3 regions of the Vibrio sp. genome follow, and region 1 is predicted to be linked to each of the others. Evidence: predicted binding sites of a transcription regulator. Region 1 holds the regulator's gene; each other region holds the start of a gene.
The links. Region 1 encodes CRP, which controls carbon source genes, mostly activating them, when cyclic AMP is high. Its sites were predicted from a motif close to TGTGANNNNNNTCACA; they were not measured.
Positions count from the first base shown of each region.

Region 2: the regulator CRP is predicted to act here: its motif matches at 1,379-1,394, upstream of mlc (sugar metabolism global transcriptional regulator Mlc).
Region 3: the regulator CRP is predicted to act here: its motif matches at 1,373-1,388, upstream of rppH (RNA pyrophosphohydrolase).

Region 1 covers NZ_CFHWOM010000017.1:55,330-58,561, reverse strand. The annotation lists gene AC4MRV_RS11495 (YheU family protein) at 1-105, shown strand, start outside; gene AC4MRV_RS11490 (phosphoribulokinase) at 188-1,057, shown strand; gene crp (cAMP-activated global transcriptional regulator CRP) at 1,299-1,931, shown strand; gene AC4MRV_RS11480 (DUF1338 domain-containing protein) at 2,020-2,811, opposite strand; gene astD (succinylglutamate-semialdehyde dehydrogenase) at 2,993-3,232, opposite strand, start outside.
Region 2 covers NZ_CFHWOM010000008.1:77,873-81,104, reverse strand. The annotation lists gene mlc (sugar metabolism global transcriptional regulator Mlc) at 86-1,303, opposite strand; gene pyk (pyruvate kinase) at 1,541-2,983, shown strand; gene AC4MRV_RS08105 (patatin-like phospholipase family protein) at 3,011-3,232, opposite strand, start outside.
Region 3 covers NZ_CFHWOM010000056.1:4,068-7,299, reverse strand. The annotation lists gene ptsP (phosphoenolpyruvate--protein phosphotransferase) at 1-699, opposite strand, end outside; gene rppH (RNA pyrophosphohydrolase) at 702-1,220, opposite strand; gene mutH (DNA mismatch repair endonuclease MutH) at 1,837-2,502, shown strand; gene AC4MRV_RS18515 (DUF6482 family protein) at 2,499-2,810, opposite strand; gene AC4MRV_RS18510 (NADP(H)-dependent aldo-keto reductase) at 2,939-3,232, shown strand, end outside.

The sequences.
Region 1 (3,232 bases):
AGCAAGATAGACCAAATTAAGAAACAACTTGAGTCAGGCGATGCTGTCGTGGTTTTCTCTGAATTACATGAAACCGTCGACATTCAACTCAAAAACAAGTTTTAGAGAACTGCATACAATGACGGTTTGCTAAAGCGTGTTATAGTGAACTCCGATTACAGGAACGTATTCATAGACAAGGTTTGTCATGTCAGCAAAACACCCAATAATTGCCGTTACCGGTTCTTCTGGTGCCGGAACTACAACCACTTCAGAAGCTTTCCGCAAGATGTTCAATATGATGAACGTCAAGCCCGCTTGGGTAGAAGGCGACAGCTTCCATCGATTCACTCGCCCGGAAATGGACGTCGAAATCCGTAAAGCGCGCGAACAAGGTCGCCATATCAGTTATTTTGGCCCGCAAGCGAATGACTTCCCTGCATTGGCTGAGTTTTTTCGCAAATATGGCCACGAAGGCACCGGCCAGGTACGTCGCTATCTGCACACCTTTGACGAGGCAGTACCTTATAACCAGATGCCGGGCACTTTCACACCATGGCAAGACCTACCGGAAAATTCCGATGTAATGTTCTATGAAGGCCTGCATGGTGGTGTCGTCGATGGTGACGTCAATGTCGCTCAACATGTCGATTTTCTGATTGGCATGGTGCCGATTGTTAACTTAGAGTGGATACAGAAATTCGTCCGTGACACCCGTGATCGAGGCCACTCTCGCGAAGCGGTTATGGACTCGATTGTTCGTTCGATGGACGACTATCTCAATTACATCACCCCGCAGTTCTCACGAACACACATCAACTTTCAGCGCGTACCAACAGTAGATACATCGAACCCACTTAATGCTAAAGGTATCCCAAGTCTAGATGAAAGCTTTGTGGTAATTCGTTTACGCGGAATTAAGAATGTCGATTTCCCATATCTATTGGCTATGATTGATGGCTCATTTATGTCGCGCCATAACACTTTAGTGGTGCCTGGCGGCAAGATGAGTTTTGCGATGGAATTGATCGTTCGACCAATCCTACAACAGCTGATCGAAACGGGAAAAATTGGCTAGAACTCACGGCTAGAACACGATTACTTTTCATACCGTGATCATGTGCACAGTTTTGCGTAGTAAAACCCAAGTAGTACCCGATTAAAATCAAGAAATCGTTTTCGAAAAAGGATACTATTTGTAACCGAAACACAAGTTGGCTTGCAGCATTTGTAAAGTGCTCTTATCCTAGTAGGCCTATTTAAGGCTTTGCTAAAACATGGAAAGCGGCAAGCGTACCCTGCAGAGGAAGTGAGATATTATGGTTCTAGGTAAACCTCAAACCGACCCAACATTAGAGTGGTTCCTTTCACACTGTCATATTCATAAGTACCCTTCAAAAAGCACGCTAATTCACGCGGGCGAGAAAGCTGAGACTTTGTACTACATCGTAAAAGGTTCAGTAGCGGTTCTTATTAAAGACGAAGAAGGTAAGGAAATGATCCTTTCTTACCTAAACCAAGGTGACTTTATCGGTGAGCTTGGTCTATTCGAAGAAGACCAAGAGCGTACCGCATGGGTTCGTGCTAAATCTCCTTGTGAAGTTGCAGAAATTTCGTTCAAGAAATTCCGTCAGCTAATTCAAGTAAACCCAGATATCCTTATGCGTCTTTCAGCGCAAATGGCAAGCCGCCTACAGGTGACTAGCCAAAAAGTGGGTGACCTTGCGTTCCTAGACGTAACTGGCCGTATTGCTCAAACGCTACTTAACCTAGCGAAGCAACCAGATGCGATGACTCACCCAGACGGCATGCAAATCAAGATCACTCGTCAAGAAATCGGTCAAATTGTTGGCTGTTCTCGTGAGACTGTAGGTCGTATCTTGAAGATGCTAGAAGAGCAGAACCTAATCTCTGCTCACGGTAAGACCATCGTTGTTTACGGTACTCGTTAATCTCGATTAACTGCTAAATTTTAAAAGCCACCCATTGGGTGGCTTTTTTGTTCTTGGGGTCTACCAAATAGATAATCGATTCTCTCGCTTATCCATTGGTACTTTCGAAGATTTTATCTGCAGATGCTGCCACGAACCCAGGGTAAAGCTCTCCATTACTCATTGGGTAACGTTTAGCAAACTCATAGAAGCCACCTGGAATAACTTCACTCCCTTCAGTAAAGGTAACTGCGACTTTATCTGCCATGGTTGATGATTGCTCCAGCAGTACATCTGGAGAACCTTTCACTTCACCACCAAACTCATTAATGGTAAAACCAGCATCACGTAGGTGGTTATTCACACCAACCACTTCATCAAACGCACTTAACTGGTTCACGCTCACGGTAAAGTGGTTTGCACCATAACCATGGGCAGCTAGCCAAGAGGCGTACTCACTCTCTTTTGCCAGCGATTGGAAATCAGCATAGCTAAGATCCCACAAACGTCCTCCATACAAGAATTCTGGGCTTTGCAATTGAGAAGCATCGACCTGCTCAACCAATTTAGCCACAATTGCCTGCAACTCAGCTGAACACTCTTCTACCTTCAACTCACTAATGAATACTTTCGGTTGAGTTGGGTCTGGGTGCTCAAAGTGCTTAGCGACCAACTTTTTGCTCTCAAACACATAGTCGCCACAAGGTGTGTAACCTGCGTCAAGGAATGGTTGAGCTAACGTGGCAATGCCTAACGGCTCTACATTAAAGGTGCGCAAAGCAATATGGTCGTTGATCAGAGCTTCATCTTCTTGCAGGAGGTGATGCACTTTTTCAGCAGAGGGACATAAGCGTTGAATATAGTCATTCCATAACGGTCGGAATAAAACATCTGGCGTCATAACGCCTCCTTGTATAGGGTTTGTTTACGTTAAAGAGAGCTTATTAGTATTATTTTTAGATATAAAAGAGGCCATCTAACCAAATGTGTCCAGAAAATCTGATTAGATAGCCTTCAACCTGTGACGTTTAAAGTGCCTTCCGGCTCGGGAAGGCAAGAAGGGAATTCCCTAATTTATCTCGTTATAGCTCTACCCCAGGGCTAAGCGTAGCAGGTAGTAACGTTTCACCGCCTTCCATCGAAGCCATAGGATAAGCACAATAATCTGCTGCATAGTATGCGCTTGGGCGTAAATTACCCGACGCACCAGGACCACCAAATGGCGCATCTCCGCTCGCTCCGGTTAGCTGACGGTTACGGTTTACGATACCTGCTCGAATATGGTCAACAAAGTATTCCCACTCGCTGTCATCGGTAGACAC
Region 2 (3,232 bases), on a different contig from region 1:
GTTACCAACAACAGTATAGCTTGCTGAGAACGCGAAGATTATATGGGTTTTACAAAAAGATAAATAGGCAGTGTAACCAAGGGCGTTAGCCCTCGATCACTTTCATTAATAAAAGGCCATCAAACAAGGCTTGCTTAATCAATGCAGCACCAGGCATGGTTGCCTGTTTATAAAAGCGTGACTCGACTAATTCCAAATCTTGGTGATATACCGGCAGGCTCTGTTCTTCAATACACTGCTGAATAGCTGGATAGAGAACCTCTTTCGCCTGGTTAATTGCACCGCCAATTAGAATCTTCTCAGGATTGAAAAGGTTAATCACAATAGAGATAGCCGACCCTAAATAACGGCCAAGCTTCTCAACGACATCAACTGCAAGAGGATCGCCCTTCTCCGCAGCTTCACAAATATCTTCAACCGAAATTTCTTCAATGTCGGCCAATATAGATGCTTCACCATTCGCAATGCGCTCAGACACTTCGTTACGAATCGCCTGAGAGCTCGCCACTGTTTCTAAACATCCACGATTACCACAATGACATTGCTTACCATTAGGATCGATTTGGATATGTCCTAGCTCACCAATATTACCATGACGACCTTGTAGCACTCGACCATCGAGAATAATACCAGCGCCCAAGCCATGGTGGATCGATATCAAAACAGAGTTATCATTTTCTTGAGAGTGACCAAACAGCTTTTCAGCTAAAGCCCATGCGCGCGTGTCATTGGCAATGAATACGGGGAGCCCTGTTGCCTTATAAATTTCTGGACCTAATGCCAAATTCTCTACGTTATAGTGCGGCATCTGTAAAACGACACCTTGCTCAGAGTTCACCAAACCAGGCAAAGTAATCGCAATACTGGTAACGCGGTCAAGCTGGTCTGAGTAGGTTTGAAAGAATTCATCGATTTCATGTAATAGACGTGCGAGTACATCTTCTTGATCAATTTCATGAATATCAATTTTTGTGTCGATCAGCACGTCACCGCCTAGCTCATGCAAAGCGATCGTTAAGTAACCTCGTCCTAGACGCATCGATAGAAACTGCCAGCCTTCATTGTTCACTTGTAAACCAACGGCCGGACGACCTCGGCTGGTAGCCTCTTGAACCGTGGTTTCATGGATAAGGTGTGCTTCAATCAATTCACGAGTGATCTTAGTGATACTAGCAGGTGCCAGTTCACTCTCTTTCGACAAATCGATGCGAGAAATAGGCCCTTTTTGATCAATGAGTTTATATACCCGTCCAGCATTGACCTGCTTAATATGATCAATATGGCCAGGTTGAGCCATGTACATAGAGTGCTCCGAATATCAACAACAGGGTAATTTTTTTACTTTGCGAAGTAATTGTGAAGAGCTTTGATGGATCGCCGTGACAAGTGTCACGTATAAACATAATTCTTTGTGTACCTAATCAAATAGCGAAGGCTTTATCACATTTCATGCTCTATTTTTTTGCATAAATAATTATGTATTTTTTCTATCCGTCTAAACTGTTTAGTAACTACGCAGAGTCAGATCAAGGAGATCATAATGACCTCACCGCAAAGAAGAACAAAAATAGTCTCTACTCTTGGGCCTTCTACCGACAAACCGGGCATCTTGGAAGCCATACTCGAAGCGGGTGTGAATGTCGTCCGTATGAACTTTTCTCATGGTAGTGCTGAAGACCATCGCCAACGAGCGACAAAAGTACGTAACATCGCAGCAAAACTGGGCACTCATGTTGCGATTTTAGGTGACTTACAAGGGCCCAAAATACGAGTCTCCACTTTTGCTGAGGGAAAAATACGCCTCAATGTAGGTGACAACTTCACACTTGATAGCACGTTAAAACCCGGACAAGGCAATCAGGATTCTGTCGGTCTGGATTACAAAGCATTACCACAAGACGTATCCGCTGGAGACATCCTTCTTCTTGATGACGGGCGAGTTCAACTTAAAGTCATTGGTGTAACGGATACAGAAGTTAGAACAAAAGTCATTATTGGTGGGCCACTTTCGAACAATAAAGGAATCAATAAAAAAGGTGGTGGCCTTTCAGCCGACGCGCTGACAGAAAAAGATAAGAACGACATAAAACTTGCTGCAGAGATCAGGGTCGACTATCTCGCAGTTTCTTTCCCTCGCAATGGTGAGGATATGAAATACGCTCGACGATTAGCTCGCGATGCCGGCCTGCAAGCGAGGCTAGTCGCTAAGGTGGAACGGGCTGAAACGGTCGAAAGTGAAGAGAACATTGACGATATTATTCGAGCTTCGGACGCTGTAATGGTTGCGCGTGGCGATCTTGGGGTAGAAATTGGCGACCCTGAGTTAATCGGTGTACAAAAACAACTCATTCGACGAGCTCGAGCTTTGAACCGAACCGTCATTACCGCGACACAAATGATGGAATCGATGATGGAAAATCCAATGCCAACGCGGGCCGAAGTCATGGACGTTGCTAACGCAGTTCTTGATGGCACTGACGCGGTAATGCTTTCAGGCGAAACTGCAGCAGGTAAATACCCGTTGGAAACAGTACGCTCAATGGCCGAAGTATGTTTAGGGGCTGAGAAAATGGCTGACATCAACCGTTCCAGTTACCGAATGGAAGAAGTATTTGAAAGCAGTGAAGAAACCATTTCTATGTCCACGATGTTTGCGGCAAACCACATGCGTGGCATTAAAGGGATCGTGACTCTCACAGAATCAGGCCGCACAGCGCTCATGACATCGCGTTTAAGTTCAGGACTCCCTATCTTTGCCCTATCACGTAATGAGTCAACTCTGAACCTATCAGCCCTGTACAGAGGGGTTTTCCCGGTTTACTTCGACTCTAAGGGAGATACAGGACTTGAAACAGCCCAAGCCGCAGTAGATACACTAAAACAAAGAGGTTTACTCGACGACGGAGACCTAGTGATTATCACCCAGGGTGACGTCATGGATGTGGTGGGCTCAACTAACTGTATGAGAATACTGTCCGCTTAGGTTTGATGACCTCGTTTTTGGGGAGCACTATGCTCCCCAATTTCGTTTGTTCACATGCTGACTATACGTTTCCACAAATCGAAAACCAGCATCGAGGCCAAGTTGATAATCATGAAGTAGATCTTCTCTCTCACTCATCAGTGAATTAGAACGCAAAGGCTCTTCCGGTTTGATTTGAATAATAAAGCAATCATCAGGAGGAGAGTGGAGAAAATCCTGTGTGAGTGAGTATGTTTGATAGTGAACCAT
Region 3 (3,232 bases), on a different contig from region 1:
TTCACTATCAAGCTTTTTCCGCATCCGGCGAAAATCACTTAATGCCGCTTCGATCGCCAGCAACAGTAACTCTTGTTCTCTGTCGATATCCAAAGTAGACGCTGGATAGACATCCGTAAGCTCTGGTTGCGTATCATCCAACCAAAACTCACCGATTGCCACACCAGTCGATGCAGGAACGCCTTTTATAGCAAACTGTTTTTTCTCTAGACGCCACTGCCCTTGAGTCTGAGCATGAGCAATGATCACAGCCAACTGAGCCGCTAAAGTGACGAGAAAAGACTCTTCCATTTCATCAAACTGACGCGGCGCTTTTTGCTGGACAACGAGCACGCCGAGAACTTGCTTACGATGGATAATAGGCGTACCAAGAAAGCTGTGGTAGACCTCTTCGCCTAGTTCTGAGAAGTATTTGAAATTAGGGTGTTTTGAAGCTTCAGCAACGTTGAGAGGCTCTGCACTGCGTTTGACCAGGCCGACAAGTCCCTCGTTAAACCCGATGCGTATTCTGTCTCCTTTAAACCTCAGACCTTGAGTTGCCATTAGTTCAAGGCGCTGCATCTCTTCATTCGCAAGATAGACTGTACAACATTCAGTACTCATCGCACTGCATGTCTGCTTAACCAAGATATCCAAAGCCTGATGTACATCTTCGACTTTGGAAACCTGTTCAACTATTTCCCTTAGTTGAGAAAGCATCTCTATCCTCTTCTATGCTTGCGTTTACTCTTGCTTCTACGCTCTTTGAATGGCATTGCCATCGATGCAAACTCTTTCATCGCTCGACGATATACGTCGCGCTTAAAAGAAACGACTTGTCGCACTGGGTACCAATAACTTACCCATCGCCAACCATCGAACTCAGGGGAACTACCGCGTAGCATATTTATTCGTGATTCATCACAATCTAATCGCAGCAGAAACCATTTCTGTTTTTGACCGATACAAACAGGCTTTGAATCCCAGCGAACAAGGCGTTTGGGTAATTTATATCTTAACCAATGACGACTTGTTGCTACGATCTTGACATCTTTTTTAGTAAGACCAACCTCTTCATACAACTCCCGATACATTGCTTGTTCAGGGGTTTCACCTTCATCAATTCCCCCTTGAGGGAACTGCCAAGAGTGTTGTCCGTATCGTTTAGCCCAGAAGACCTGACCATGGTTGTTACAGATTACAATTCCCACATTTAAGCGGTAACCATCGCCATCTATCACTGGCCAACCTCTAATAAAATCTTTAATTACAGTGATTTTTCCACATATCCCCAATGGGAGCAAACTTACTAGTGTGACTAAGGCAGAAAATATCATCCATCACCGCCATTATGGATAACTTTTAATCAGCCAAACGTTTATACACAACACAGTGAGACATAGCCCACATTTATTCACCTTTTCTGTGTATAACTATGTGAAAAATCAAAGTGAAAGTGATCATTTGCCAGCCAACTTAGCTTCCCAACATTCATAGAAAACAAGAAACAAATAAAAAAATAATTATTTATCAACAAATTACCCAAAAAACAACAAAACCTCCCCTTCGTAAATTTTGTCAAATTTCAGCAAAAACCAGATCGGTCAAAGATCAACCAATGAGTTATTTATCCACAACGCCTCTTAGCAGATGCAATTTTACCAGCAAACTTCAAGCAAATTTTGCGCCCAAAACTACTGTTTATTCATCCATGAGCAAGAAAGCAGGCGACAAAACAAAAAACTCTTGTGGATAACTCTACAACAGACGATCTTTCACCCAAGATGATCAAACTTCACGCAGCCAACTTTCTATGAATCCGTTACAATAGTTGAGTCGTTATCAGTGCTAATCACTATGAAATCAGAACCTAAATCAGAATCAGAGCTAATTGAGCGAGCGTTATGCGTTGCTGGACTCACCTTTTCAGAGCTAGCAGAAGAAGCAGGTATGGAAGTCCCTCCCGACTTACGCCGAGACAAAGGATGGGTAGGACAATTACTGGAGTGGCATCTTGGTGCGAGCGCTGGAAGTAAGCCACAACAAGATTTTGAACAGCTAGGCATTGAACTGAAAACAATCCCGATCAGCTATACAGGCAAACCTTTGGAGACGACGTTTGTGTGCGTTGCGCCTCTCGTAGGTATCCAAGGGCTCACTTGGGAAAATAGTCACGTACGTAATAAACTATCGCGAGTGTTATGGATCCCTGTAGAGGGTGAGCGTGAAATCCCATTGGCAGAGAGACGCGTTGGCTCACCACTGATTTGGTCCCCCTCACGCGAGGAAGAGCAACGACTCAAATGTGATTGGGAAGAGCTCATGGAAATGATCGTTACTGGACAAGTAGAGCAAATTACCGCTAGGCATGGGGAAGTACTGCAGTTGCGCCCGAAAGCAGCCAATGGTCGAGTTTTAACAGAAGCTTACGGCGCTAGCGGTAAAATGATAAAAACTCGCCCTAGAGGCTTCTATTTAAGAACTCAATTCACGGCAAAGTTATTAGAGCAAAATTTCAGCTAGTGTGTCGCGAGTGATAACTCCACATCGTGATACATTGGTCCATCAACGGATCCACACTCATCATAAGCGTTGTGCAAGCGCAAATAAGCACGCTCAACTCCTAAACGAGTCAGCTCCTCCTTCACCCGTTCCAAAGATTCAAAGTGAACAGGCTCATCATCTACTTTCAATGGCTCAAGCTTGTGCTTATATTCTACAGCCAATAAATATTGAGAAAGATCCGAACAGCTGATAACAAAAACTTTTGGCGACTGGTAAGAATCTTTGTGGTAGCCATGGAGCCACTTGTCTAATTGGGTCATCTTCATAACGCACCTCCGTCATTCAATATTAGACAAAGCTGGGAAATTTGCGAAATTGTTAAGAGAGCTGATTCCTTCTCCTTAGTTAATCCCCTATATTGAGTTGATAACAAGAATGAAAGCGAGGAAGGCTCATGCAATACAACAAGTTACCTCACTCTACTCTAGAAGTGAGTCAGATAGGCTTAGGCACCATGACCTTTGGGGTGCAAAATACCGAACAAGACGCATTTAACCAATTGGACTTTGCTCTTGAACGAGGCATTAACTTTGTCGACACCGCGGAAATGTACCCAGTACCGCCAAGCCCTGAGACTCAAGGCACAACTGAACAGCATATTGGTAACTGGCTAAAACAATCAGGAAAAAGAGAAAACGTGGTGTTGGCGACGAAAGTAGCAGGCCCAAGAAATATGCCTCACATTCGC